One region of the Vibrio sp. 1401 genome, then DNA from elsewhere that is predicted to be linked to it. Evidence: predicted binding sites of a transcription regulator. Region 1 holds the regulator's gene; each other region holds the start of a gene.
What was found. Region 1 encodes CRP, which controls carbon source genes, mostly activating them, when cyclic AMP is high. Its sites were predicted from a motif close to TGTGANNNNNNTCACA; they were not measured.
Positions count from the first base shown of each region.

Region 2: R7Z77_RS08830 (glycogen/starch/alpha-glucan phosphorylase) is a predicted target of CRP. The motif match lies at 8,472-8,487, and genes of this name have one in related genera.
Region 3: gltB (glutamate synthase large subunit) is a predicted target of CRP. The motif match lies at 8,188-8,203, and genes of this name have one in related genera.

Region 1 is NZ_JAWOWF010000041.1:27,518-37,834, forward strand. Features, by position in the region: gene astA (arginine N-succinyltransferase) at 1-939, shown strand, start outside; gene astD (succinylglutamate-semialdehyde dehydrogenase) at 968-2,425, shown strand; gene R7Z77_RS18255 (DUF1338 domain-containing protein) at 2,674-3,465, shown strand; gene crp (cAMP-activated global transcriptional regulator CRP) at 3,602-4,234, opposite strand; gene R7Z77_RS18265 (phosphoribulokinase) at 4,475-5,344, opposite strand; gene R7Z77_RS18270 (YheU family protein) at 5,470-5,682, opposite strand; gene R7Z77_RS18275 (hydrolase) at 5,716-6,723, opposite strand; gene R7Z77_RS18280 (TIGR02444 family protein) at 6,811-7,299, opposite strand; gene R7Z77_RS18285 (ABC transporter ATP-binding protein) at 7,296-9,215, opposite strand; gene kefG (glutathione-regulated potassium-efflux system ancillary protein KefG) at 9,425-10,018, shown strand; gene kefB (glutathione-regulated potassium-efflux system protein KefB) at 10,002-10,317, shown strand, end outside.
Region 2 is NZ_JAWOWF010000012.1:76,212-86,528, forward strand. Features, by position in the region: gene sstT (serine/threonine transporter SstT) at 1-512, opposite strand, end outside; gene rsgA (ribosome small subunit-dependent GTPase A) at 869-1,945, opposite strand; gene R7Z77_RS08805 (PTS transporter subunit EIIB) at 2,221-2,529, opposite strand; gene R7Z77_RS08810 (SCO family protein) at 2,519-3,133, opposite strand; gene R7Z77_RS08815 (hypothetical protein) at 3,143-3,568, opposite strand; gene R7Z77_RS08820 (DUF368 domain-containing protein) at 3,812-4,729, opposite strand; gene malT (HTH-type transcriptional regulator MalT) at 5,308-8,016, opposite strand; gene R7Z77_RS08830 (glycogen/starch/alpha-glucan phosphorylase) at 8,751-10,317, shown strand, end outside.
Region 3 is NZ_JAWOWF010000005.1:90,489-100,805, forward strand. Features, by position in the region: gene gltB (glutamate synthase large subunit) at 1-1,463, opposite strand, end outside; gene R7Z77_RS04505 (glutamate synthase subunit beta) at 1,912-3,381, opposite strand; gene gltB (glutamate synthase large subunit) at 3,381-7,931, opposite strand; gene R7Z77_RS04515 (TIGR01212 family radical SAM protein) at 8,483-9,442, shown strand; gene R7Z77_RS04520 (GGDEF domain-containing protein) at 9,478-10,317, shown strand, end outside.

The DNA of each region.
Region 1 (10,317 bases):
TCTCTACCGGTTAACGAAGAACTGTTAACCAATCGAATCAAACATTCAGAGTACAGCTTTGGTAAGCCAGATGTGGCAGAACCAGGCGATGAAGGCTACCTGATGGTTGGCTTTGACTCTGAAACGGGTGAGGTTGCGGGTACCACCGGAATCGAAGCATCTATCGGCTGGGATGTCCCATTTTACTCATATCACATTAGTAAAGTTGTGCACTCGTCGCCAAAGCTTGGCGTTAACAACGTCGTTAAACTGCTTACTTTTGGTAATAACTACACTGGTAACAGCGAAATTTGTACCTTGTTCTTGCGTGAGAAATTCCGCCAAGGTCTGAATGGTCGTCTAATGTCGAAGTGTCGTTTCCTAATGATGGCAGAGCACCCAGAGCGCTTCTCTGAAACGATCTTTGCGGAGATGCGTGGCGTTTCAGACGACGAGGGTAATTCACCATTCTGGCAATGGCTTCAAGAGCATTTCTTCTCTATCGATTTCACTCTTGCAGATTACCTGACAGGTATCGGCAAGAAAGGCTTTATCGCCGACTTGATGCCGAAACTGCCTATTTACATCAATCTGCTCAGCCCAGAAGCGCAAGCCGTGATTGGTCAAGTACATGACAACACGCGTCCAGCGCTGAAGCTGCTTGAGCGTGAAGGTTTTACCAACCGAGGCTACGTCGACATCTTCGATGGTGGCCCAACGGTTGAGTGTGATCTGCGTAATATTGAGTCGGTACGTCATTCATTCCGCGCGCAAGTCAAAATCTCTGAACATTCCAGCACACAAGACTTCTTGATGTGTAATTCATCTTTCGAGAACTTCCGTGCGACAGTCACTAAGGCGGCGTATGACGCAGAGACACAGAGCGTAATGATCGCACCAGACGTTGCGGATGCACTTTCGGTTGAAGAAGGGGATTTCGTTCGCCTTCTTCCGCAGTAACAGACGACAGAATTTAAGGATAGAAACAATGACACATTGGATTGCAGGTGAATGGGTACAAGGTCAGGGTGAAGCATTTACGTCTCTGTCGCCGTACAACCAAGAAGTGATCTGGCAAGGCAAAGGTGCAACGGCAGAGCAGGTGAACCAGGCGGTATCTGCAGCGCGTGAAGCGTTTATTGACTGGAAAAAGCGCCCATTTTCAGAGCGTGAGGCAATCGTGTTGGCTTTTGCGGAGAAAGTAAAAGAGAACAGCGAAAAAATCGCCGAACTCATTGCCAAAGAAACTGGTAAGCCAATTTGGGAAACGCGCACTGAAGCAGCGGCAATGGCAGGTAAAATTGCCATTTCGATTCGCGCTTATCATGACCGCACTGGTGAGGCGAGCCGTGAAGCAGCAGGCAACCAAATCGTATTGCGCCACCGCCCATTGGGCGTGATGGCGGTGTTTGGTCCTTACAACTTCCCAGGCCACCTACCAAATGGTCACATTGTGCCTGCGCTACTGGCTGGTAACACGGTAGTCTTCAAACCGTCTGAGCAAACGCCATGGACGGGTGAATTGGCAATGAAGCTATGGGAAGAAGCCGGTCTGCCGAAAGGCGTGATTAACCTTGTTCAAGGCGCGAAAGAAACTGGTATCGCGCTCGCTGACGCAAAAGGCATCGATGGCGTACTGTTTACGGGTAGCGCAAATACGGGGCATGTATTACACCGTCAATTTGCGGGTCAACCGGGCAAGATGCTCGCACTAGAAATGGGTGGTAATAACCCGATGGTGATCTCTGATAAATATGGTGATTTGGATGCCACGGTTTACACCATCATCCAGTCAGCGTTTATCAGTGCTGGGCAGCGTTGTACGTGTGCTCGTCGTTTGTATGTGCCATTGGGTGAAAAAGGCGATGCGCTTATCACCAAACTCGTTGAAGCGACACGCAATATTCGCGTAGACCAACCATTTGCAGAACCTGCGCCATTTATGGGACCGCAAATTTCGGTCGCGGCAGCCAAGTTTATTCTTGATGCACAAGCTAATCTACAGTCTCTTGGCGGTGAAAGCTTGATTGAAGCGAAAGCAGGAGAGGCGGCGTTTGTTTCTCCAGGCATCATTGATGTAACGAACATTGCTGAGTTACCAGATGAAGAGTACTTCGGCCCACTTCTGCAAGTGGTGCGCTACGAAGGATTAGACAAAGCCGTGGCGCTAGCAAACGATACGCGCTTTGGCTTATCTGCTGGTTTGGTTTCAACCGACGACCAAGAATGGGAATACTTCGTTGACCACATTCGTGCAGGAATCGTGAACCGTAACCGCCAGCTTACTGGGGCAAGCGGTGATGCGCCATTTGGTGGTCCGGGGGCGTCGGGTAACTTGCGCCCAAGCGCTTACTACGCAGCAGATTACTGTGCGTACCCAATGGCATCAATGGAAGGTCAAGAAACTGTCTTGCCTGCAACATTGAGTCCAGGTGTAGCGCTATAAGTTTTAATAATAGAGTCGCAACTATGCATTGCGGCTCACCTTGCCGGCGCATCATTTAGGTATGGGTTGTAGTGATCGTTGGCAGAACACGAAAAGTGAGCAAAGACTCGGAAAAGCGTGTTGACTGACTGGCATTTACCGTCACAGGTTGATGGTTGCTCGTTCATTATTCTGGACAACTTTTGTTGTGAACGAGCAGCCAACTTCCGCTTACCTTTAAACTCTACATCTCGTAACAAGGAGTCGTTATGACGCCCGATGTGTTATTTGAATCGCTATGGCAAGATTACATTCAACGTCTTTGCCCTTCGGCTGCTAAAGTGCATCAGCTGCTTCAAGAAGATGAGCCTCTGATTAATGATCATATAGCTTTACGTACCTTCAATATCGCGCCTCTTGGTATTGAAACTCTAGCTAAGCCATTTGTAGCTATTGGTTACAAGGCGTGTGGTGATTACATTTTCGAAAGCAAAAAGCTGGTTGCTAAGCACTATGAGCACCCAGATCCGAAGCAACCTAAAGTATTTATTAGTGAGCTAAAAGTTGAAGAGTGCTCGCCTGAGCTACAAGAGATTGTGAAAAATTTGGTGGCACAAATCGATGCTGACAAGCTGAAAGATAGCGCATTCTTACATGGTGGACGCTTGTGGGATTTAAGCTTTGCTGATTACCAAACGTTGGCTAAAGAAAGTGAGTACGCATCTTGGCTTGCGGCGCATGGTTACGGAGCAAACCACTTCACGGTGAGCGTTAACCAGCTCAATGAATATGAAGAAGTGAAGCAGGTAAACGATCATCTGCGTACCGCTGGGTTTACCATTAATGAAAATGGTGGTGAAGTGAAGGGCACTCCTGAGGTGTTGCTAGAGCAGTCATCGACCATGGCAGATAAAGTAGCGGTTCGTTTTAGCGAAGGCACTGAAATTATCCCTGGCGGGTTTTATGAATTTGCTAAGCGCTATCCGATGGAAAATGGTGATTTGTACCCAGGTTTCGTGGCCGCTTCAGCTGACAAAATCTTTGAAAGTACGAATGGCTAAGTTTTAGGGTTAACCTGTTAAGCTTACTCATTAGTGTTCGCTGCACCCTATCTCATTTGGTCATGAGTAAATAAAAAGCCACCAATGTTGCCATTGGTGGCTTTTATAATTTTGTTCGTGTCACTCTAGTTCGAGATTAACGAGTACCGTAAACCACGATGGTTTTACCGTGAGCAGAGATTAGGTTCTGCTCTTCTAGCATCTTCAAGATACGACCTACTGTCTCACGAGAACAGCCAACAATTTGACCGATTTCTTGACGAGTGATCTTGATTTGCATGCCGTCTGGGTGAGTCATTGCGTCTGGTTGTTTTGCAAGGTTCAGAAGCGTCTGAGCGATACGACCAGTTACGTCTAGGAACGCCAGGTCACCCACTTTTTGGCTAGTTACTTGAAGACGACGAGCCATCTGCGCAGAAAGACGCATTAGGATGTCTGGGTTTACTTGGATAAGCTGACGGAACTTCTTGAAAGAAATTTCAGCAACTTCACAAGGAGATTTAGCACGAACCCAAGCTGTGCGCTCTTGGTCTTCCTCGAATAGACCAAGTTCACCAATAAAGTCTCCTTGGTTTAGGTAAGAAAGGATCATCTCCTTACCTTCTTCGTCTTTGATAAGAACCGCAACAGAACCTTTAACGATGTAGTACAAAGTTTCTGCCTTTTCGCCCGCGTGAATTAGCGTGCTCTTTGAAGGGTACTTATGAATATGACAGTGTGAAAGAAACCACTCTAATGTTGGGTCGGTTTGAGGTTTACCTAGAACCATAATATCTCACTTCCTCTGCAGGGTACGCTTGCGCTATCCATATTTTAGCTAAGCCTGAATTAGGCCTACTAGAATAAGAGCACTTTTTATATGCTGCAAGCTCTCTTGTGTTTCGGTAAGAAATAGTATCCTTTTTCGAAAACGATTTCTTGATTTTAATCGTGCCATGATTGAGATTTTGTAAGCAAAACTGTGCACATGATCACGGTATGAAAAGTAAACATCTTCGCAGGCAGGTTTTTAGCCAATTTTCCCTGTTTCGATGAGCTGTTGTAGGATAGGCCGAACTATGAGCTCCATTGCAAAGCTCATCTTACCGCCGGGTACGACAATCGTGTTGTGGCGTGACATGAATGAGCCATCAATCATGGCCAGCAGATATGGGAAGTCGACATTCTTGATACCGCGTAGGCGAATCACCACAAAACTCTCATCCAAACTAGGGATGCCTTTTGCATTAAGTGGGTTGGAAGTATCAACGGTCGGTACGCGCTGGAAGTTGATGTGAGTACGAGAAAACTGCGGAGTGATATAGTTGAGGTAATCGTCCATGGATCGCACGATTGAGTCCATTACCGCTTCACGCGAATGGCCGCGATCGCGAGTGTCACGTACGAATTTTTGGATCCACTCTAAGTTCACAATCGGCACCATGCCAATTAAGAAATCCACATGTTGAGCAACATTAACATCGCCATCGACCACGCCACCATGTAACCCTTCATAAAACAGCACGTCGCTGTTTTCGGGTAAGTCTTGCCACGGTGTAAACGTGCCTGGCATTTGATTGTAGGGAACCGCTTCGTCAAACGTGTGCAGATAACGGCGCACGCTGCCAGTGCCGTCATGCCCGAACTTACGGAAAAACTCTTCTAATCCCGGGAAGTCATTAGCTTGTGGGCCAAAGTAGCTAATGTGTCGACCTTGCTCGCGGGCTTTGCGGATTTCGATGTCCATCTCTGGGCGAGTAAAGCGATGGAAGCTATCGCCTTCAACCCATGCGGGTTTAACGTTCATCATATTGAACATTTTACGGAAGGCTTCAGATGTAGTGGTCGTGCCGGCACCGGACGAACCAGTAACCGCAATAATTGGGTGTTTAGCTGACATGACAAACCTTGTCGAAAATTACTTACCTGTAATGTGCAGTAGAGTTACTACTGCACGGTCGATATCCCACTATAGCACGTAACAATACCTTGTCATCGAGTGGGATACGGTAAAATGTGAAGGGTCTAAAATTTTGTTTTATGTTGAATATCGACGGTTTCGTGTAGCTCAGAGAACACGATAACCGCTTCACCTTTTTCCAATTGAGCTTTGACTTGATCAATTTTGTCTTGCAAAGAAACCTCGACGGTTCCGTAATCCGTTCCTTCGCGTAAGACGAATTCACGAATTAAGTTTTCCAATGTTTCCGGCGCAATGTCTTGCCATGGAATGATCATAAATACCTCTAACTTTTATGATGAGCGGCTAGTTTACTGCGTTCGTTGCTTGGATACAGCAGAAAGGTAATCTGCGGCGATACTTTCGTAATACGCGGGCAGCGCTTCCTCCAACCAAAACTTAGGTTTTAACGCCGTTCCTGTCAGGAAGCCAACATGGCCACCGTGTTCAAAGAGACGGTAATCAATGTTATCTGGCAGAACAAACTTCGGGATCACATCGTCGGTCATGAACGGATCGTCTTTGGCATGGATGATCAGTGTGGGTAGCGTGATTTGCTGTAGTTTACTTAAGCCAGAGCATTGGTCGTAATAATCTTGTGCGTCTTTGAAGCCATGCAATGGTGCGGTAATCAAATCATCGAATTCATACAATCGTGTGACACGTTTTATTGAGTTGTAGGACAGCGCAAGCTCGCCATGCAGTAGATGATGCTTTTGTAACGCGTTACGTTTCAGTGAAGAAAGCAGATAACGGCGATACACTTTTGAAAAGCCTTGTTCTATACGGTTTGCACACGCCGCTAGGTCTAAAGGCGCTGAGATAATAGTCGCTGCATTCAAAATAGGGTGGTCTTTATATTGGGCTAAATAATTCGCCAACATGTTACCGCCAAGAGAAATACCAACTGCAACTTTGGGATTATCAGGAAAACGTTGTTCAAGGTGCTCTAGGAAGTAACGAGCATCCGTCACTTCACCCGAGTGGTAAGCTCGTGCTTTTTTGTTTGGTTTACCGCTGCAGCCACGAAAATGCATCATCACCGACAGCCATCCAGATTGAGCAAATGCATTCATTAACCCATTGGCATAAGGGCTATAGAAGCACCCCTCTAATCCATGAAATAAAACAAAAATCGGCTTTTTTTGTGCAGGCTCTTGGGTTGGGTTCTCGCTCCACGCGAGATCGAGAAAGTCGCCATCGGATGTATCGAGGGTTTGCCAAATCGGCGTAAATAACGCTTTTTTGCGAATAAAACGCGGCAAAAGTGTTTGGAGATGCGGGTTTTTGATCCCGGCGGCTGCGAAAAATTGTGTCATACCTAACTGCTCTTATGCGGTCCTTCGGTGTCCGTTGAAGAACTTATTAATATAATCCTTTATAAAGATTATAGGTATTCTACAGATTTATGGGCGTTTTGGTGGTTGAATGTTTGGCACCGGAATAGCAAAGGCTTGCTGCAAATGCTCCCCACCGAGTTGACGACAGTATCTCAACGTCAGTGGGTCACCATCATTTTTGAGTAGTGTAAGTGAGTTAATGCAGTCCACCAAATCCGCTTGTTGCTGCTTTTCTAGTTGCAGCTCAAACTGCAAGGTCTCACGATACAAAGCGTCATTGACTTGAGACTTAAGGTGGCGACGAAGGTCGCGAAAGGAGTGAAGTAAAGTTTCGCTTCTACCTAGACAGTCTTGCACCAAGGGCCAGTCTTTTTCTTGGAAAATGAGTTGCTGCTCATCGAGCCATCTGAGCAGCAGGAGTAGGTTCACGTTACCGTGGTAGTTGTTTTGCAATGATAAGCACGCCTCTTTCACTTCTCGCACACCATAAAACTGCAGACTAAACTGCCAAAGGTGTTCTAGGGTGAGTGTGTATTCAGCGTGTTGATTACTCATTGATTAAACTCTAGCTCCATCTGCTCCAACGTTTCTTGAGCAGACATCCATTCCATTTCAATTTCTTCGAGCTCAGCCTTACTAGAAGCTTGAAGTGCCAGCACTTGGTTAAGTTTAGCTTTATTTTCGGCCGCATACAGTGAGTTGTCCGCCAATTGTTCTTCAGCTTCGGCCAGTGCAGCACCTAACTTATCCATTTTATTTTCTAGTTGTGTCAGCGTTTTGCGAATTGGCGCTGTCTGTTTTCGAAACTCTGCATCGCGACGTTTTTGCTCTTTCTTCGCAGCTGCGCTGTTGGCCGTATCTTTGCTTGGCTGCGCGGCCTGCGCTTCTTTGCGTTCCGCTCTTTGTTGTTCGGTTAACCATTTGTAATAGTCATTTAAGTCACCGTCGAACGGAGCAACTTGTCTATCATGCACTAAATACAAGTCATCGGTCGTAGCGCGCAGTAAATAGCGGTCGTGCGAAACAATCACCATCGCACCTTCGAATGTTTGCAGTGCCATCGTCAATGCTTGGCGCATGTCCAAGTCTAAGTGGTTGGTCGGTTCATCAAGTAGCAACAGGTTTGGCTTTTGCCACACAATTAAAGCCAATACCAAACGGGCTTTTTCGCCACCAGAAAACGGCGCAACTTTTTCTAGTGCTTTGTCACCTTGGAAGCCAAAGCTACCTAGGTAATCACGTAGCTGCTGTTCGGTTTGATCGGGTGCGATTTGCATCATGTGTTGCAGCGGCGTTTCTTCAGGATGAAGCGTTTCTAACTGGTGCTGAGCGAAGTAACCAATTTTCACGCCTTGTGAGTAAGTTAGGTCACCACCTTGCGCGTTAAGTTCACCAGAGAGCAACTTGATTAAGGTCGATTTACCCGCACCATTACGGCCGAGTAGACCAATACGACTGCCAGGAACCAAGTTCAAGCGGATCTTCTCTAAGATGAGGTTGTCACCGTAACCTGCAGATACTTCATCCATCATCATGATTGGGTTTGGCAGCGCAGCTGGCTCACGGAATTGAAAGCTAAATGGGTTATCGAATTGAGCTGGCAGTACTTTTTCCATGCGCTCCAAAGCTTTGATACGGCTTTGGGCTTGGCGTGCTTTTGATGCTTTGTAACGGAAGCGGTCGATGTAGCTTTGCATGTGCGACATCTGCTTCTGTTGCTTTTCAAACATCGCTTGTTGCAGCACCATCTTTTGTGCGCGTTGGTTTTCGAATGACGAGTAGTTACCCGTGTATTCGTTCAGCTGCTGATTCTCGATGTGAATGATGCGACCAACAATTGGATCAAGGAAGTCACGGTCGTGCGAGATCAGAATCAGCGTGCCAGGGTAGTTTTGTAGCCAACGCTCTAACCACATTACCGCGTCCAAATCCAAGTGGTTGGTTGGTTCGTCGAGTAGCAGTAGATCAGAACGACACAATAGCGCTTGAGCCAAGTTAAGACGCATACGCCAACCACCCGAGAATTGGGTCAAACTCCAACTCATTTGCTCTTGGCTGAACCCTAAACCATCGAGCAGTTCTGCCGCGCGAGCGCGAATGCTGTAACCACCAATGGTTTCAATTTTACCGTGTATCTCGGCAACTAGGGTTCCGTTGTCTTGTGTTTCTGCTTCAGCTAACTGCTTTTCGAGAGCGCGGTATTCGCGATCACCATCAATGACGTATTCCAGTGCAGTGCGCTCTAGCGCAGGTGTTTCCTGTGCGACCCAGGCCAACTCCCAATGTTGAGGTTGGCTAAATGAGCCTGCATCAATTGACAGTTCATCTTTCAGTAGGGCAAACAGCGTTGATTTACCGCAGCCGTTTTTGCCCACAAGACCGACTTTATCGCCAGGGTGAATAGTCGCAGAAGCTTGGTCTAAAAGAGGTTTACCGCCACGCAGTAACTGAATATCAGAGAAGGTAATCATAAAGTTTTCATTCACTTTGCGCAGTGCGCGTTGCTTGGTTACATAGCGAAGTGGTTTCAATCGTTTTTAAAGCCACTTGGGTATATATCTAGCGGTGAATAGTAGGGGTATTGACCGGAAAAGTCGATTGATTCGCTTTAATTGCATTATGCTGTACAAAAAAGTATAACAATTTGATAACGGATAAAAATAACCACAAGGACGACCATTTGGCTGTTGCACCGTCTATTCTCCCAAAAGTTCTGGTCATTTATGCTCATCCAGAGCCACATAACTCGATTGCCAATCAAGTGATGATAAAAAAAGCTCAGTCGCTTGATCACGTCACTGTGCACGATCTTTACGGTGTTTACCCCGATTTCTTTATTGATGTGAATTACGAACATGAGTTGTTGCTCGCTCACGATGTGATTGTATTTCACCACCCACTTTATATGTATTCATGTCCAGCCCTATTAAAAGAGTGGCTAGACCGAGTGTTAGGTAAAGGCTTTGCGTTTGGCGGAGGTGCGGCGCTAGAAGGAAAATACTGGCGCAGTGTCATTACAACAGGTGGTAAAGAAGAAGCCTTCAGCGCGAAGGGGTACAACAAATACCAACTTGAGCAAATCTTGCAACCGTTTGAACTGACGGCAGCCCTATGCCAAATGCACTGGATTGAACCTCTGGTGTTGTATTGGTCAAGAAATGTTTCGGATATTGAACGCTACGAACATGCCGAGTTATACCGTGGATGGCTGAGTAACCCACTTGAAAACTGGCAAGCGGCAGATCGAGGAGGTCAGTATGGCGATCACCAGTGAGTTTCTTCAAAGCAGTGTGGTCTTTCTTTCGGCTGCGGTTATTGCGGTGCCGATTGCTCAGCGCCTTGGGCTTGGCTCGGTTTTAGGTTATTTACTCGCTGGTGTGTTGATTGGCCCATGGGGGCTTGGCTTAATTAGCGACGTTGATGCCATTTTGCATTTTGCCGAGCTTGGGGTTGTGTTGTTACTGTTTTTGATAGGGCTGGAATTAAACCCTAAAAAATTGTGGCAGATGCGAGGGCCGATTTTAGGTTTAGGCGGTGCGCAGGTTGTGGTCACGACCGCCGTGATTGGTAGTG
Region 2 (10,317 bases), on a different contig from region 1:
AATACGGCCTTCGTTGTTGCCGATGCGTGGTGTAGTGCAAGACCCAGACCCACACCCCAAGCAAGAATGCCGATGTAGTTTGCTTCTACTAGTGCATTTACTGGGTTGTCGACCAGTTTAAACAACAATGTGCGTAGAATTTCAGCAATACCTTGAGGAGGCGTTGCACCTTCAGCGCCGGTGACAAGCGTTAAATTGGTCGGGAAAAGGAAGCTTAGAACCACTGCTGATAGCGCCGCGAAGAATGTACCCATCAGGTACAGTACAACGATTGGGCGCATGTAAGTGTGTTGGTTTTTCTTTTGGTTTGCAATTGAAGCGGCAACCAAAATAAACACAAGAATTGGCGCGATCGCTTTAAGCGCACCGACAAAAAGGCTACCAATTAATCCCGCGCTTTCGGCATGGCTTGGAGAAATTGTCGCGAGCAAAATACCAAAGACGATACCGACAAGGATCTGGACGACGAGGTTACCACGAGCATATCGGGCAACGAGGCTGTTGTGTTGCATACATCATTCCTGCAATTTTATGCCAGAGTGGCAGGGCAATAGTCCATCATTACACGGCGATAATGCCCTTGTATTGCAAGGGGTGAGCATTGCTTCTGGTCACTAAGACACATGATTATCAATTATCCTGTTTTTATAAATTCAGCCATTTTCTTGCTGAATATCACATATCTTAGCTTGGTAATATTTTGTGTCTAGTTTTAGTTTGTTTTTGGATTAAATGTTTGCTCAATGTTATTTAAATAAGATTTTTATGTTGAAAATTATCATTAGTTATGAGTAATGGTTTTTAATAAAGTTGTTAAAAAGGAGACTTTCGTCTCCTTTGATTTTATTGACAACTCAAACGCAACAAATTAATAACTTTGTTGGCGCCTGCGCTTATCACTCATGGCATTTCGAGTGAGTTTCCCGAACTGTCGACTTTGAGCTCGTTGCTCTGCCAAAGTCGCGCCGTTAAAGGCTTGTTCTCGCAATAGTTTTTGATAGTTATTGAAACGACGAACCTCCAGTTTGCCATTTGCAATCGCAGTTTGAACTGCGCAGCCTGGCTCAGTTTGGTGCTTACAATTGCCAAAGCGACAACGCTGAGCGAGAGCCTCAATGTCAGAAAATGCCTCACTGACCCCCGATTCACAATCTGCTAGTTGAAGCTCGCGCATTCCCGGAGTATCAATCAAGATGCCGCCATCAGGTAATAGATGGATAGAGCGCGATGTAGTTGTATGTCGCCCTTTGCTATCGTCTTCACGAATATGCCCAGTTGCCTGTTCTTGTTGCCCGAGTAATGCATTAACAAGAGTTGATTTGCCAACGCCTGAAGAACCGATAAAAGCGAGGGTTTGTCCTTCTTTGCACCAGGCCATGAGTTTAGAAGCACTCTCTATTTCTAAGCCGTTGACTGTCTCTATAGCTAATAGAGGGTCGAGCTTCTGTACTTGGCTTTTTAGTTCATCAGTATTGTCACACAAATCGGCTTTGGAAAGCACGATGACGGGTTCGACTTCGGCTTCATGAGCCAAGGCAAGATAACGTTCAATACGACTTAAATTGAAGTCGTCGTTAAGGGAACAGACGATAAACACTGTATCCACATTGGCTGCGATGAGTTGCTCTGCCACTTTGCTGCCAGCGGCTTTGCGGCTAAAGAGGCTCAAGCGATCCAGTAAGCGAACAAATTGCTGATCTTCATTTAAGATTACCCAGTCTCCGACGGTCATGTTGGGTAAAGAATGGTGGGCATTAAGATGAACTTGCCCAGTTTCTGTTGCCAATAAATAACCACTTCGGTGATGCGCAATTACACGAGCAAAGATAGTGTTGTCGTAATCGTCTAATGTCAGTTGTTGCTGAAAAAATGGTTTCCAACCCAATTGTTTTAGAGGGTTTGAAGTTGAAACTAATGTGTCACAAAAAGTATGTGTTTGATTCATTATTGAATTATCCCAGACGCAACAAAGCGCCTTAATACAAATCGCATTAGGGTCTAATTCGGATAGAGTTGACCCCGGTGAAGACCGGGCAGAGAAGGGGAGTTGTGGTTATGCCACAGAGTTGGTGCTGTTAGGGTTACCCTTGCGATGCCCAGTTAGTGTTATTCAATACAATCATCTTGTGTCCTCTTCGTTGGTTAATAAATAAGTGAGTTAATTAAGCCAAAAGAGTATAGCCGCCCTTTTTTAAAGAGGGTAGCTATACTGCAAAAATATTAACTTTGTTTTGTGATGCGCTCTTCCATAATCTGCGAATACGTGTTGGCTTTTAAGCCGTATATGATTTGGACATGACGATCATCCAATATCACGACGCCATGCGCGCCATGATTTTTGAGTGCGTTCTTATCGATGACGGACGTCGCTCTGAGGGTAAGACGCAGCCGAGTCGCACATGCACCAGTTTCTAGCAGGTTCTCTACGCCCCCAATGGCGTCAATGATCGTATCGACGTCTTGTTCGACATTGGGGTTGGTATGAGTTAGGAAATTGAAAAATTGCTTCAGCACTGACTTAACCGTCATTTGAAGAGCCTTCGGTCGTTAGTTTTGAAATGGCTTCAACAATCGGTGCCGGCGAGAGCGTATGCGGTACTTTAGTGATTAACGTGCCATCCGGCTTCAAGAAGTAAAAGTAAGAGCTATGATCCAGCGTGTATTTTAGTTCCGAGCCTTCCAATTCTGTCTTGCGGAAAATGACACCATAGTTGTGTGCCAAAGGTGTCGTTACATCAAGTGGTGCCGATAGGCCTTCAATCATTGGATGGAAGTAATGGGCATATTTTGCTGATGCATCGGCCTCATCACGCTCTGGGTCTAAAGAAATGAACATCGGGCGTAGTTGTGTTTTTTGCGCGTCGTCAATTTGATTCAGTGCTCCTGCCAGCATTGCAAGAGAAGTTGGGCAAACGTCTGGGCAGCGAGTAAAGCCAAAATAGACGACTCGGATGCGAGGGTCATTCACATCGAAGATATTGACGGCTTGGTTATTTTCCCCAAACAATACCGTTTGTTGAGAGGTGGAACTGTCCACTTGCTCTGGCTTCGTTTTCTGGTTATCTAAATAGCTCTTTACGCCAAACCCGAGTGCGAAAGCAGCTACGAGAAATAGGGACCAATTGCGGCTCATAACGATTCCTTATCTTTGCATTTTTATAGCAGGGTAAACGGTATTCTCTCCATCACTGAGTTCACCAACCCAAGTCATTGCATCCTCCGTGCAAACCGGGAGAATGATGTCACCTTGATATTGGCCAGGAGCGATTTGCTTAAGCAAAAACTTGGGCTCACCCATCTCCATTTCTCTTCCTGAAAGACTTAGGATGAGTTGCTTAGCATCGCTTGTATGCCACTCAACATTTAGAGTGGTAGGAACCAAGGGTTGAGCAGTTTCTGAGTTTAGCGTCATCGTAACATTTTCTTGGACGCAAGAGGTTGTAGAGAGAAAGCAGTATTCATCTATTGACTTGCTTTGAGTGGAAGAAGAAAAGCTTTTTATTAGAGTCGGGGCATAAAATCCCGCAACTAATGCGGCTGAAACAGCGGCGATTTGTAACAGTTTCATTAAGGTTCAGCATTTATCACTTAACATTACGAGCATCGTAGCACAGATGCGCCGCTCGCCAACTCGTGACCTCGGTAAATTGTGCGTTATACCTCGGTGACCAGCTTCCTAGTAACGCGACGGACTTTATTGCATCAAATACAGCAGAGTTTTCAATTGAGATGTTTTGCCCTTAGCCAATAAATAAAAACGGAGCCAATTGGCTCCGTTTTTATTTGGTTCAGTATGTATTTGATACCAAAGTTATTTATCTGAGTCTGCGAATTTCTCTAGACCTAAAACCAGAGCAATGGCTGCAAGCATCATCACGACAGCAAGTACTAACTGAGAAGGTTGTGATGTCACGTGTTCAAATTCAAATGGTGATAGGTTGTGCTGTAGCAATGGCACTTGTTCGCCCTTCGAATTGGTGCGCCAAGTGATGGTTTCTTTCCATGGCCAAATCTTTGGCAACGTACCAATCATTAATCCAGTCAAAAACATCAGGGTGAAATCACGGAACTTGCGTAGTAACCACGACAATAAGTGAGAGAAGGACAGTAAACCGATCACGCAGCCAGACAAAAATAGCGCTAATGTATCGACTTGAAAACCTTTCACTGCGGCTAATACAGGAGCATACATGCCAATCAGCAGCAAAATAAAACTGCCAGAGATACCCGGCAAGATCATCGCACAAATCGCGATAGCTCCAGCGAATAAGGTGTTAATGGCCGTTGGTTCCATGTGTAAAGGTTTGAGCACAGTAATACTATAAGCAAACCCGACACCAACGAGCAGAATGACAAAGCGGACAAGATCGCGTTGCTCAACCTGACGAATAATGTGATACACAGAGACCAAAATCAGACCAAAGAAAAATGACCAAAGTGGGATCGGGTGTGTGTCAAGAAGCCAAGTAATCAACTTTGCTAGCGTTGCAATACTGGTGAAAATGCCGGCAAACAGAGCGATAAGGAAGAATCCGTTGATGTGATTAAACGCGGCTTTAACCCCTTCTTTTCGCCAGATAGAGAAAAGTGAGGGGTTAATGCGTCGAATGCTTTCAAGCAGCGTATCGTAAATACCAGTGATAAACGCGATGGTGCCGCCAGATACACCAGGTACCACATCTGCTGCACCCATGGCGATTCCTTTGAAGAAAGTAATTAAGTAGTTCATTGCTCTAATGCTAAGTCGTTTCGATGGCAGAGAGTATACAAACATTGCGATGAAAAAAGTATGAAATAGTGCTGTAACTACTTGGTTTTATATCCAATCTATTGCCTATCTTTATTACCCGCCAAAAGACAATGCCGCCGTAACGAGCTTTTAATGCTTGGTTTACATTTTTGAGATGATTAACTCTACTATCAATTATCAATCTTGGTTGCATTATGCAATTGCAATTCGCATTATCAAATTGCATTTTGATAATTTTCGCGTGAATAAATCCAGCTTATATGAGATCTTGTGCCCAAAAATAAGTCTTTGCATTTTGGCATGATTAATGCATAATACTGCTCGACCCTTCTTAAGCCGAGGGTCACCTAGCCAACTGACGTTGTTAGTGAATACAATTTGTTCACACTAAATATAAGCCAATCGCGATTATTGCGGTTGGCTATTTTTTTATATGAACAACGTTACTTACGTGCTTTGCAAATTGCACTTCTCTTCCTGTCAGTCATAAAAAAGGGCTGACGTGTTACGCCAACCCTTGTGTTTTACTTTACGTTTTAACCCGTTTATCTAGCAGTTCAGTATCCCATTAACTGTAGCAAATTTTCAGCTGTCACAATGGCTTCTTTACGATTAGCAATATTAAGCTTTTGGTACAGGTTGCGAATGTGGGTTTTAATTGTCGTACCTGCCACATCCAGCTCTTGTGCGATTTGCTCGTTACTAAAGCCTGAATAAATCAGTCCCAGAACCTGCCATTCGCGTTGTGTTAATGGGCTGGTACGTACTAGCTCTGGCACATTAGGATGATTCACCAACTTTTCAATAAAGTCTTCATCAAAGTGAATCGACCGGCTACGTTGATTCGATGAAATGTCCTTCATTAACTGTTGAGCACGGTGACGCTCAAGATCGCCCAGTTCATGGCGGAGGCTCAACTTCTCCAGCAGACCGCCAATGGTTGCACCATCAATCAGGAAGTTTCCGACCATGCCAGTTTGGTTCGTCATTACTAATGCTTCTTTTAACAGAGCCTTGGCTTGCTCCTCATCTTTTTGGCGAGCAGAAAGGACCGCTTCAACCACTAAGTTGCGATTAGTATCTGTGATTAGGTTAGTGCGACGAGCTTCACCTTGGAGAAAATCTAACGCAGCACGAGCGTCGGTATATTGGCCTAAGTTAATGTGGGCGCGAGCAATGTTACGCCATTGCAATTGAGAAAAGTGGTTGCATGCCGATTCAGGATGAACCGCAGTGTTGAGCCATTCTTGCATTGCATCGGTATTCCCGCGCGCTTGCCAAAATAGAATCAACGATAGTGAAGCGTTTGCAGTCCAATCTACGTGATAAGTCGACTGTTTCATCAAGTGCTGTATATGCTCAATGAATTTACCGGCTTTGTCTAATTCACCGCGTCCAATCGCAATACGCGCCAACATCGAATAGCTATGTAAGTGCTTGCTTGGTGAATGGTTTTCGAGAATTTGCAGACCTTTGTACGCGCATTCTTCCGCTTCATCAAGTCGGTTCCAGCACCAAAGTACTTGCGCGCGAATACGCAGCAAAAATTCATGAAGAGGAACATGCTGAAGCTGCTGATCTTCAATCAGACGGAATGCGGAATCTTGTAGTTCAAAGGCCGCTTGCACGTAACCTTGTGCAATTAAAATCTCGCTTTGCTGCAATATTGCCCATAACGCTTGGTGGTATACCTGATACTGACGAGCTAGCTTTTCAGTTTGTTGCATCATTGGCAAAGCACGGTCTAGTTTACCTAGCACGTGGTTAACTTCACCAACAACCGAAGTCGCCACAATTCGGCTACGGTAAATTGTGTTATCAAGTTGGCTAAGCGCTAACTCCGCTAATTCGAGAGCTTTTTCTGGCTGGTTACTGTTGATAGCCACTTGAGCAAGCAACGCGTTTGCTTGACCTTGATAATGAATATCTAACGCAATGTTACGCTTTTTGTGTTCCTCTTCCGCTTCTTCAAGCAGGTGGCCCACTTGGTTATAACGATGCTGACTTTGAGCCAACCATGCTCGGAGCATCGTAAGTTTTGGGTGGCTGAACAACAGATCATCGTCCAACTTGTTAATTGAGCTTTCCAGTGTGCTGAGTTCGCCTTGGTTAAACATCTTCCAGCCGAATTCGTTTAGGATCTCTACCACTAAGTCCTTATCATTCGATTTTTGTGCATGATGAATCGCTTGGTGTGGTGCTTTTTGTTGTAACCAAGCGATAGCAGCATTGCGGTGGAGATCTTTTTCTTGCTGAGGAATACGAGCTTGGCGCTCATGAGATAAAAACTCGCCAAATAAGTTATGGAACCGGAACCAGTTCTGTTCCCCTTCGAGCGGGTAAATAAATAAGCCGTAACGGTTAAGCGATTCAATCATTCCCAGTGCGTCTTCGCGTTGGGTAAGGGCAAACACTAACTCATCATTGAAGTGGTCAAGCACGGATACTTGCATTAAAAAGTGACGAGTTTCGTGATCGAGTAAGTCAAACACTTCTTCGACCAAGTAATCCCACAAGTGCGCGTGATTGAACTGCGATACCGACTCTACAGTTTGTGCCAATGTGCGGTTTTGATGTTGGGCTTGTAATGCGATCAACTGCATCGCCGATGGCCAACCTTCAACATAGGTTCTTAGGCTGTTCGCCATGTCTTCATCAATACCATCGGCGATACGCTGGTTAAAGAAGCGAGTGGTTTCTTCGGTATCAAACGCCAACATCTCGTTGCCGATTTCGATCATTAAATCACGAACACGTAAGTTTGCAGTGCCCAGAGGCGGCGCTGCACGACTGGTTACCACAACGGTGAGGTTGTCTGGCATGTGCTTTAAGAAGAAACGCATGGATTCATGGATTTCATCATTCGTGATTAAATGGTAGTCATCAAGCACCACGTAGCACTCTTGATGAAAGTCAGCCATTTCAGCGAATACTTCGCTAAATAGGGAGCGTAAAGACGAGATCTGACGTTTTTCCGCCAGTTTTTGTGCGTTAGCGCAACTGAAGTTGGTGGCTTTGTTTAATGCTTGAAGCAGATAGTTTACAAAGCGAAAGCCGTCGTTATCGCTGTCATCAATGCTGTACCAACCGACGTTTGGCTTATCGGATAGCCACTGCGCTGCCATTGTTGTTTTTCCGTAACCTGCTGGGGATCGGAATAAAACCAATTTGTAGTAAGGCGCTTGCTGTAGTAAGTCCAACACTCGTGGGCGCACGATGGCATTGTGCAGGCGTCCTGGTCGAGTAAGCTTAGATGGAATCCACATTAGTAGTTATGTCCTTATTTATGTATACCCAAATGACAGCAACGTGATCATTCTAGTAAAGCCCCCTTGAAAGCCGTCTTACTGAATGATGTCATCAGCATCAAAAACACTGTTTGAATACCGGATAATGTCGCTACTATTGGGGCTTGTGTCCGTCTGAAAAACCATTCCATACGGTCACTTAGATATAAAAGCTAGCGAAAACTAGAAATAACTCACATCGCCTAATTCTAGTTTGTATAAAAAGCGTACAATCCTGTGAGCTGAGAGGGATGTTACGACATCAGAAATGTTCGTTACTTTGATCCACTTCCTAATTCTCAAGGGTTGATGGATTTACCATCAACTACGCCCTTTATTTGTGATTGTCGTCACTTAAATGTCGTTTGTTTCGTTAGCGTTAAGATCGCGTTGCACATAGATTACGAAAAGTTCTTCTACGCTGACCGAGTTAATGTGACCGATATTACAATTTTCACATCATCAGATGAGTGGACTATAAAAAGCGTCATGAACGGGTTTTAACCTTTCTCACATTCCATTGTGATCAAAATCACTAAGAACTGGTGCAAAGTTCACTTTGTTGAGATTTGGATCACTAACCTAGCAATGGTACCCCCTCTACGCCCTCAGCCCTCCTCCTTCAAAGGATGAGAATTAGGAGGATGTTTATTCACAGAGGTAAATGCACGATGTATGGCAGATGAATTACCAAAAGACGTGAGAATTTCGTAATGAAACCTACTCAACAAAAACAATTTGACAAGAAGTCGTTCCAAGAAAGCGTAAAGAAACACTTATCTGTAACTTACGCTCATACGATTGAAAACGCAGACAGCCGCGCATGGTACCTAGCAATGGGGCATGCTCTGGCTGAATTTACTACTCTAGATTTGCTTGCGACAGAAGAAGATCCACGCATTAAAAGTGCGAAGAGCGTTAACTACCTTTCGCTAGAATTCCTTATCGGTCGTTTGACGGGTAACAACCTAATCAGCATGGGTCTGTATGAACAAGTAACAGAAGCAATGGCTGAACTGGGTTACAACCTAACTGATCTGCTAGAAGAAGAGCGCGACCCATCATTGGGTAACGGTGGCCTTGGTCGTCTGGCTGCGTGTTTCATGGATTCATGTGCGGCACAAGAATTCCCAACTGTCGGCTATGGTTTACATTACGAATACGGTCTATTTAAACAGTCATTCAAAGATGGTCGCCAGCAAGAAGCACCTGACGCTTGGCGCGGTGTAGAAGGCTACCCTTGGGAAATTGCGCGTCCAGAACTTGCGCAAGAGATCGGTTTCTACGGTCACGTTGAAGTGATTAACGAGAACGGTAAAGAAGTTCGCAAATGGGTACCAGGCATGACAGTAAGAGCAATGCCTTGGGATCTTCCAATTGTGGGTTACGAATCAGACACGGTTTACCCGCTACGTCTTTGGGAATGTCAGGCGATTGCACCATTCTCACTAGCAAGCTTTAACAATGGTGATTACTTCGAAGCTCAGCACGCACTGATCGACGCAGGTAACATCACTAAAGTGCTTTACCCGAACGACAACCACGAGAAAGGTAAAACACTGCGTCTGATGCAGCAGTACTTCCACTCAGCAGCGTCTGTACGTGACATCCTACGTCGCCACGAAGCAGCAGGCTACTCGCTAGCGGATCTACCTAAGCAAGAGACTATCCAGCTTAACGATACGCACCCAACGATTGCGATTCCTGAACTAATGCGCATCCTGATGGATGAAAAAGGTTTAACTTGGGAAGCGGCTTGGGAAATCAGCTCTAAGACATTTGCGTACACCAACCACACGCTACTTCCAGAAGCACTAGAGACATGGCCAGAGTCGCTAATCCAGCACCTGCTACCACGTCACATGGAGATCATTTACGAGATCAACCACCGCTTCCTACAAGACGTACGTGCAATGTGGCCGGGTGATGTCGCGAAACAACAGAAGCTTTCTATCATCGAAGAAGGTTTCCACCGCATGGTTCGCATGGCAAACCTATGTGTAATCGGCTCTTACGCAGTAAACGGTGTAGCAGCACTTCACTCTGAATTGGTTAAGAAAGACCTATTCCCAGAGTTCCACGAAATGTACCCGACACGTCTACACAACGTAACGAACGGTATTACGCCACGTCGCTGGTTGAAGTTCTGTAACCCAGGTCTGTCTCAGCTTATCACTGAGAAAGTCGGCCCAGAATGGCCAGCGAAACTAGAGCAACTTGAAGGTATTGCGAAGTACGCTACTGACGCGACATTCCAAAAAGAATTCATGGCAGTGAAGA
Region 3 (10,317 bases), on a different contig from region 1:
CCCATCGAACCGACGGCTTCTTGCCCCATATCACCGAGGACACGCAATACTTGATCGACTTCTTCATTGCTCATAGCAAACTGCTTTTGATAAGTCTTAAGCAAGTCTTCATCAAAGCTGCGCTCACCTACTTGATCTTCAGGCAGCTGAGAGAACGGTGTTAGTTTGCGAACGTTGTTCTCCATCCATTCGCGATAAGGGTGACGAGATTTCAGGTCATTATCGATCTCGCTAGATTGCCAAAGCTTACCTTTACGAGTGTCGATGACGAGCAATTCCCCCGGACCTACACGACCTTTTTTGGCAACTTCATCTGGGGCGTAATTCCAAATCCCTACCTCAGACGCCAGAGTGATCAACTTGTCTTTGGTAATTACATAACGCGCAGGACGTAGACCGTTTCGGTCTAGGTTACAAGCAGCATAACGACCATCGGACAGTACGATACCTGCTGGGCCATCCCATGGTTCCATGTGTTTGGAGTTGAAATCGTAAAACGCACGCAAATCCGGATCCATGTCAGGGTGGTTTTGCCATGCTGGCGGCACAAGCATACGCATGGCACGGAAGATATCCATGCCGCCAGCTAAAAAGAGATCTAGCATATTATCTAGGCTAGACGAGTCTGAGCCTGTCTCGTTCACAAACGGTGCTGCAGTTTGTAGGTCAGGCAGCAGTGGTGACGAGAACTTGTAAGCACGAGCGCGTGCCCATTGTCGGTTACCTTCAATGGTATTGATCTCACCATTATGAGCAAGGTAGCGGAACGGTTGAGCTAATGGCCAACGCGGTTGAGTGTTGGTAGAAAAACGCTGGTGGAACAGACAGATAGCAGATTCCATACGTAGATCGGCAAGATCAAGATAAAAGCGCGGTAAGTCCGCAGGCATGCATAGGCCTTTGTACACCAAAACTTGAGTCGATAAGCTACAGATGTAGAAATCCGGATCTTCGGTGATTTGTTTCTCGATGCGACGGCGTGCGATGTAGAGACGACGTTCAATGTCGCGTTCGCGCCAACCTGCCGGTGCAGAGACAAAGACTTGCTGAATATTTGGAAGCGAGTTGGCCGCAATTGGACCGAGTACTTCTGAATTAGTTGGTACTTCACGCCAACCAGCCACAGTTAGCGTCTCTTGCGCCAGTTCTTTGTTGACGATGTCTTTAGCGAGTTGAGCTTTGACTGGATCTTGGTTGAAGAAAATCATCCCTACGGCGTATTGCTTGCCAAGGTTGAAACCATTTTCTTCGGCAATAAGACGTAAATAGGAATCGGGCTTTTGTAATAGAAGACCACAACCATCACCTGTTTTACCATCGGCGGCGATACCACCACGGTGAGTCATGCGGTCAAGTGCAGAAATTGCTGTACGTACCAGCTTGTGGCTTTGTTCGCCTTCCATATGCGCGATCAAGCCAAATCCACAGTTGTCTTTCTCAAGACTTGGATCATAAAGAGCCATTGCAATTCTCCCTTTGCTTATCCGTCATCCCGACAGATATATCAACACTGCTTACGTTGATATCGATGACTAACTATGCGTCATCTTTATAGCTTTATGTATAATTATTCAGTAAAAGTTGTGAAATATTTAACATTTTTTGAGTGTTTTATTTTCATCAACTTCACAAGCTATAGCTTATTGTAAAAAAGGTCAAGTTATTAGTGGATCATCACGTGAATATACGATTTACCATTTAATAAGCTAAAATAGTTTAATAATTTCAAATAGATAGAAAATTGATTGTTACAAAAAAGTAACATTTGATTCTGTGGGAGATAAAAAAGACCAGCATAAAATGCTGGTCAAAATAGAAAGATTGGAAGGAATTGTTTTCTTTCTTCACCGATAGCCATCGATATTGCTGATGGCTATTAGGCAATTGAAAGAGAGAAGCATGACTGCTTCGTTAAGCAGAAAGCATCAGTGAATCTGCTTTTGCTTCTAGGTTTGTGCCACCCATTAGGTAATCATCGATAGCACGGGCACATTCGCGGCCTTCATTGATACAACGAACCACCAAAGATTGGCCTGTTCGCATATCACCAGCAGCAAATACGCCTTCTTGGTTAGTAGCAAAATCTTGAGTTGCTACGTTACCGCGATCGTCTAGTGCGATATCCAGTTGAGCAAGTACGCCTGTTGGTTCAGGGTGTAGGAAGCCCATCGCTAGAAATGCCATATCACATGGAATCACACGCTCGCTGCCTTCTACTTCTTTGAAGCTTGGGCGCTCGCCTGGTTTTGCATCTTGCCAAACGATATCAGCAAGACGAAGGCCTGTGACTTCACCTTTGTCATTTCCGATGAACTCTTTGGTCAGGATGTTCCAGTGACGATCGACACCTTCTTCATGAGAGGTCGAAGTACGTAGGATCATTGGGTATTGAGGCCAAGGCATATTGGCTGGGCGCTTCTCTGGTGGAATCGGCATGATTTCCACTTGAGTTACGCTTGCTGCGCCGTGACGGTTTGACGTACCTACACAGTCTGAACCGGTATCGCCACCACCAATGACAACCACATGTTTACCTTTTGCGTGAATCTCTTCCGTTTTCAGGTCCATGTTATTGGCGCGACGGTTGTTTTGACCTAGGAATTCCATCGCGAAGTGAACGCCTTTGAGCTCACGACCCGGAACGGGCAAATCACGTGGAACCGTTGAGCCACCGGTTAGTAGAACCACATCGAACTCTTGACGCAATTGTTGAGCATTTACATCAACACCGACGTGTTGGTTTACTTTAAACTCAATGCCAGCTTCTGCCATTAGATTGATCTTGCGATCAATGACTTCCATGCTCAGTTTAAAGTCTGGGATACCAAAACGTAGTAGACCGCCCACTTTCTCGTCTCGCTCGAATACCGTCACAGTATGACCTGCGCTGTTTAGCTGCTCAGCAGCTGCAAGGCCAGCAGGACCTGAACCAATGATCGCAACGGTTTTGCCAGTGCGAGAGCGTGGTGTTTTTGGTTTGGCGTACCCTTCACGATACGCCGTTTCTACGATGGTTTTTTCGATATTACAGATAGTGATTGGGTCTTGGTTGATACCAAGAACACAAGCACTTTCACATGGAGCAGGGCAAACACGACCAGTAAACTCTGGGAAGTTGTTCGTCGAGCTTAGGATGTTCCAAGCTTCTTCCCAGCTATCACGATAAACCGCGTCGTTAAATTCTGGGATGATGTTACCGATAGGGCAGCCGTTATGACAAAACGGCACGCCACAATCCATACAACGAGAAGCTTGAGTATTGATCTTGTCACCAAACTCCTCGTTCAGAACGAACTCTTTGTTGTTCTTGATGCGTTCAGCTGGGTCAATCTTCTGTGGTAGTTCACGACCATGCTCTAAAAATCCAGTAGGCTTACCCATTATACGGCCTCCACTTGAGTTTCGTTTCCTTGAGACAGTGCTTCAGCTTTGCGTTTTTGAAGAACCGCTTTATAGTCACGCGGCATTACCTTAGCCATAGAGGCTAGGCTAGCTTCAAAATTGTCTAGGAAAGACTGAGCGACTTCACTTCCTGTGAATTGAACATGCTTAGTTAGCATGTCGAGTAATAGATCTCTGTCTTCTTGCTCGATTGGATCTAGGTCTACTAGCTCTGGGTTCAGTTTCGACTCAAAGTCACCTGATTTATCCCATACGTATGCCACGCCGCCACTCATACCTGCGGCAAAGTTACGACCTGTTGAACCTAGGATAATTGCTGCACCGCCCGTCATGTATTCACAACCGTGGTCACCGACGCCTTCTACTACTACTTTCGCGCCTGAGTTACGAACACAGAAACGTTCACCAGCCATACCGCGAATGAAAGACTCACCCGAAGTTGCACCGTAGAAACACACGTTACCAACCACGATGTTGTCTTCCGCGACAATACTTGATTTTGCATCTGGGTAAAGTACTAAGGTACCGCCAGATAAGCCTTTACCCCAGTAGTCGTTCGCGTCGCCTTCCACTTCGAACTTCACGCCCTTAGCTAGGAATGCACCGAATGACTGGCCCGCAGAACCTTTGAACTTCACGTTCATTGGCTGAGGTAGACCCGCATCTTTGTACACTTTCGAGATTTCGTTCGACAACATGGTACCTGCAGAGCGGTCCGTGTTGACGATAGGGAACTCGGCATTCACCGCTTCGCCTTTCTCTAGTGCAGGAATCGCTGCTTGAATCAGCTTACGGTCTAGCACTTCTTCTAGGTTGTGGTTCTGTTGAGCTTGGTTGAATACACCATCAGCTTCACGTGGTTGCTCAACGTGGAGAACAGGAGACAGATCTAGGTTCTTGTATTTCCAGTGAGAAATGTCTTGGCGGATCTTCAGTTTCTGACCTTGACCGACCATTTCATCGATAGTGCGGAAGCCAAGCTCAGCCATGATTTCACGTAGACCTTGTGCCATGTATTGGAAGAAGGTAACGACGTCTTCTACGCGGCCATCAAAGCGCTCGCGAAGCGTCTTGTTCTGAGTCGCGATACCAACAGGACAAGTGTTCTTATGACACTTACGCATCATGATACAACCTTCAACCACTAATGCTGCGGTTGCTACGCCCCATTCTTCTGCACCAAGTAGTGTTGCCACTGCAAGGTCGCGAGGTGTCTTCATCTGACCATCTGCTTGAACCACGATACGGTTACGTAGACCGTTCTTCAGTAGCGTTTGGTGCGTTTCTGCCAAGCCAAGTTCCCAAGGAAGACCGGTATGGCGGATTGAAGACATTGGTGATGCACCTGTACCGCCGTCGAAACCTGCGATTAGTACAACGTCCGCTTTCGCTTTCGCTACACCAGAAGCGATCGTACCTACGCCTGCTTCTGATACCAGCTTCACGTTTACACGGCCTGCGCGGTTCGCGTTCTTCAAGTCGTAGATAAGCTGAGCCAAATCTTCGATTGAGTAGATATCGTGGTGTGGTGGTGGAGAGATAAGGCCAACGCCCGGAGTCGAGTGACGCGTTGCACCGATCCAGTCATCTACTTTATCGCCTGGTAGCTGACCACCTTCACCTGGCTTCGCACCTTGAGCCATTTTGATTTGCAGCTCTTCAGCGTTAGTTAGGTAGTAAGAGGTTACGCCGAAACGACCTGAAGCCACCTGCTTGATTGCAGAGCGTTCCCAATCGCCGTTCTCTTTGCGCTCGAAACGCATTGGGTCTTCACCACCTTCACCAGAGTTCGATTTCGCGCCAAGACGGTTCATCGCAACAGCTAGTGTGGAGTGTGCTTCGTAAGAAATAGAACCGAATGACATTGCACCGGTCGCGAAGCGTTTCACGATGCTTTCAATTGGCTCGACTTCGTCGATAGAGATAGAACCAGCTGGGTTCTTAATGAACTCAAGTTGGCTACGTAGGGTTACCGCGTTGTCACCTTGCTTATCTACAGCAGTCGCGTATTGCTTGAACTGATCGTAGTTCTTGTTGCGCGTAGACTCTTGCAGTAGAGAAATGGTTTCTGGGTTGAATAGGTGCTTCTCACCACGCTGTTTCCATTGGTAAACACCACCAACATCCAGCATTTGAATTGGGATTTCGCGTTGTGGGTAACCGATGCGGTGACGGATCAGCACTTCTTTGGCGATATCATCAAGGGTAAGACCTTGGATACGAGAAACCGTACCTGTGAAGTATTTGTCGACCACTGACTTGTGGATACCCAACGCTTCGAAGATTTGTGCGCCGTGGTAAGACTGTAGCGTCGAGATACCCATCTTCGAGAAGATCTTCAGAAGACCGCCATTGATCGCTTTACGGTAGTTGTTGAACAGATCACGAGGGTTCGCTTCTGGATCCAACTTCTTCGTACGTTGAAGTTCAATGATGGTTTCAATCACTAGGTAAGGGTTAACCGCATTCGCACCGTAACCAAGTAGCGTTGCAAAGTGGTGCGTTTCACGCGCGTCACCAGTTTCAACCACGATGTCACACTTCGCACGTAGACCTTTACGGATCAAGTGGTGGTGCACTGCGCCAACTGCCAGCATTGCTGGGATCGCCGCGTGGTTTGAATTCACTGCGCGGTCAGTGAGTAGGATGATTGAGTAACCATCGATAACCGCGTCTTCTGCGTATTGGCAGATACGTTTTAATGCACGCTCAAGTTTGCCTTGATCTTCACTAGCTTGGAATACGATATCCAACGTTTTCGCTTGTAGGTGCTCGTTATCGATCGCACGTAGTTTTTCAAGCTCTGAGTTCGCCAGAACCGGCGATTCTAATTCGACTTTCTGACAGTGAAGTGGTGTTTCAGTCAGAAGGTTTTGGTCTTTACCCAAGTAAGTGTTCAGCGACATAACCATACGCTCACGGATCGGGTCGATCGGTGGGTTGGTTACCTGTGCGAACAGCTGCTTGAAGTAGTTAGAAAGATGTTGAGACTGATGAGATAGAACCGCAAGAGGCCAGTCGGCACCCATTGCTGATAATGGCTCTTTCGCGTCATTCGCCATTGGAACGATGATTTCGTTCACTTCTTCAGTGCTTACGCCAAACGCTTGTTGGCGGTGTAGAAGGTGTTCTGGCTTAGGTTGGCTGAACTGGTTGCTCGCATCTGGCAGCTTCTTCAAGCTCAGTAGGTTTTCTTCTACCCATTTCTCGTAAGGCTGTGCCGTTGCGATGGTGTCTTTCACTTCTTCATCGGAGATGATGCGACCTTGCTCTAGGTCTGCAACGAAGATACGACCCGGTTGTAGACGACCACGGAACTCTACGTTCTCTGGTTCAATATCCACAACACCAGATTCAGATGCCATCACTAGGAAGTTATCTTTGGTCACTGTGTAGCGAGAAGGGCGCAAACCGTTACGGTCTAGTGTCGCACCAACTTGAACACCATCAGTAAAACATACTGAAGCAGGACCATCCCATGGTTCCATGATGTTCGCGTGGTACTGATAGAACGCGCGACGTTTAGGATCCATGTTTTTGTTTTCTTGCCATGCTTCCGGGATCATCATCATCAATGCGTGTGGCAGGCTGCGACCAGAAAGAACTAGGAGCTCAAGTGCCATATCGAAGTTAGATGAATCCGAGCTGCCTTCCTGACAGATTGGAAGAAGCATGTCGATTTCAGCCTGAGTAAACAGGTCTGATTCTAGGATTGCTTCACGGGCTTTCATCCAGTTCAAGTTACCGCGAACTGTATTGATTTCGCCGTTGTGGGCAATGTAACGGAAAGGCTGTGCAAGACGCCATTTCGGGAAGGTGTTGGTAGAGAAACGAGAGTGTACCAGTGCCAGTGCAGTCACCATGGTCGGGTTTTGCAGATCGAGGAAGTACTGAGGTACTTGCTCGGTCGTTAACTGACCTTTGTACACCAATGTCTTGTAAGACATGGAGTTAATGTAGAAGTCGTCACCAATGTTCGAAACGCTTTCTAGGCAAACACGTACTGTGTAGTTACGAAGCACGTACAGTTTGCGTTCTAGTTCTTCAGGTGTGATGCCAGGGCCACCAGAGATAAACACATGCTCAAACTGAGGCTCTGTGCTTAGTGGGTCTGCACCAATCATTGAGTTATCGGTTGGCAATACGCGGTAGCCGATAACTTCAAGATCTAGACGTTGTGCGTTACGTTCTAGAATGTCACGGCATTGCTCGCGTTTGTATTCGTCTTTCGGGAAAAGAACGACACCAACACCATACTTTTCAAACGAAGGCAGTTTAATGCCTAGCTTAACGGCTTCTTCTAATAGGAATTCATGAGGTTTTTGTAGCAAGATACCCGCACCATCACCGCTGCATGGGTCACAACCTTGACCACCACGGTGTTCCATGCGAGCCAGCATATCCAATGCTTGAGTCACTACTTCATGAGATTTACGGTTTTTAAGGTGAGCAACAAAACCGATACCACAAGCGTCATGCTCCAGTTCCGGAGTGTACAGACCCTGTGGATTTTGCTCTCTATCTACCATAGATACATCCTTCCAGTTCAATGTCGACGCAAAAGTACCGGGCAGCAAATACTACCTAGACTATTGATTACGTCTTGTCCTTTATATTTATTATCGCCACCGATCTAGGTTGACCGGTCTTGATTCCTTTCCGTATCTCGCAGGAAAAGTTTTGCGAGAAAAACAATCCTTGGTGGTATCCCTTTATTTATTATCACTATCTAGTGATTTATATAGGTAGGAGTGGGATAACACCGACAAATCCCGCAGTGTGCTTTGTAATAAAAGTCACAAAAATAACGGGGTTGTGTAAGTATCCTACAATTTTGTCACTTCAGAATGCAATGAAAAACTCGGCGTTGTGACCCAATTTTTTCGTTTAATTATGCATTTTTAGTTTAACATTTACGCAACATGAACGATTTTTGTCTTTAATTATGCAAGTTTATTGATTTTGACCCGCATGATGGGTGTTTGAATTGATTAATATTGTGTGTTTTTTCTTGCAGGGATGTAATTTATTTACACAGATCGTAGTGAGATTGATTACGATTTATTGTTGGTGAGAATTTATGCAGTTACATGAGTTGGTCAATACAATCGGCCAAGATCTTCAGCGTCGATACGGTGAAAAGGTTCATAAGTTAACATTGCACGGTGGATTTAGTTGCCCTAACCGCGATGGCACGATTGGGCGGGGAGGATGTACATTTTGCAATGTGGCTTCGTTTGCAGATGAAGAAGTCCAGATAAAAAGCATTCACGAACAGTTAAAAGATCGCGCAGGTGAAATTCACAGAGCGAAGAAATATCTCGCTTATTTTCAGGCCTACACCAGTACCTATGCCGAGGTACAAGTTCTCAAAAACATGTATGAGGAAGCACTAAAGGCTGCAGACATGGTTGGTCTTTGTGTGGGGACGCGTCCTGATTGCGTCCCTGATGCGGTATTGGATTTACTGTCGGGCTATGTACAGCAAGGTTATGAAATTTGGCTAGAACTAGGTCTTCAAACCGCCAACAATGACACCCTAAAACGTATCAATCGTGGTCATGACTTTGAGTGTTATGCCGAAATCACTAAGCGTGCTCGAACACTCGGAATCAAGGTTTGTACTCACTTAATTGTGGGTTTACCCAAAGAAACCCGCGCCGAAAATATTGAAACGCTGCAAAAAGTGTTGGCCGTGGGAACGGATGGCATCAAGTTACATGGCTTGCATATTGTCGAAGGTAGCACCATGGCGAAAGCTTGGCGTGCTGGAAAGCTAGAAGCCCCTGAATTAGAAGAATATGTTGCGATCGCCAGTGAAATGATTCGTATGACACCACCAGATGTGATTTATCATCGCGTTTCATCAGCAGCCAGGAGGCCCACGTTATTATCGCCTCTGTGGTGTGAAAACCGTTGGCTAGCGATGACGGAAATTGGTCGAGATCTCAGTGCTCATGGTGCTCAAGGGAGTCTTACGGGGAATACCTTTATCTATACTAAACCGGAATTAATAGCAGATCGCTCAATAAATAACTGATATATTTTAACCAGTGTTCTTTGAAGGTTTAAACGATGGATCAGTTACTCAATTGGCTTTGGGGTGGTCAAGGCGGTTATGGCTATGTCGTCTTGTTGTTAATCGCAGGCGTGTGCGCGTTAGCACTGATCTATTTGCACTTTCAGACGTCACTTAAGCAACTAGTAACGGATTCTCCCTATCCAGTCATAGTGGTGGACACTAGCCATGCTCAGCTCTTGCTATCTAACCAGGCTGCGATGCAGTTATTAGGCATTCGCTCTTTGGGAACGGGGTATTTGTATCCTGCTTTATTCGATATTCATGAGCTTGAGCAGTTTCTCGAGCGCTTCTCTAGTCGTCATTTTCGTCAGCAGGCTTTTGACTGGCGACTATCTGATAGTGAATCTATTAAAGTGGAGCTGTCAGGCAGAAAGAGTTTATTGCGCAATCATCGAGTTTGGATTCTTTATGCTCAGCCATATCAAGCCACTCACCAAGAGCAGCAACAAGAACTTGCCCAATTAATCATCGCACGTTCGGCATTAGACTCACTTTCAGAGCTAATTTGTACCCAAGACCGCCAAGGCAATCTGTTAACGACCAATCGAGCATTTGATCAATTCTGGCAAGGGCGAAGGGAAGAAGCTTGCGCATCCAAGGCCTTGGGTGAGATGACCAGAAAGAGCGAACGTAAATGGACAACGGATCCACAAGGTCGAAGTTGCTTATTGGAAGTCAATCAAAACTCTCTTGTTTCGCCGAGTGGTGAGCTTATCGGTACGCTGTCTATTAGTCATGACGTGACTGAATGGCACAAGATGCAACAGAATCTGCGAGATGAAATGGAGCGTCGCAAAGATACAGAGGTGGTGCTAGCGCAAAGAGATACTATC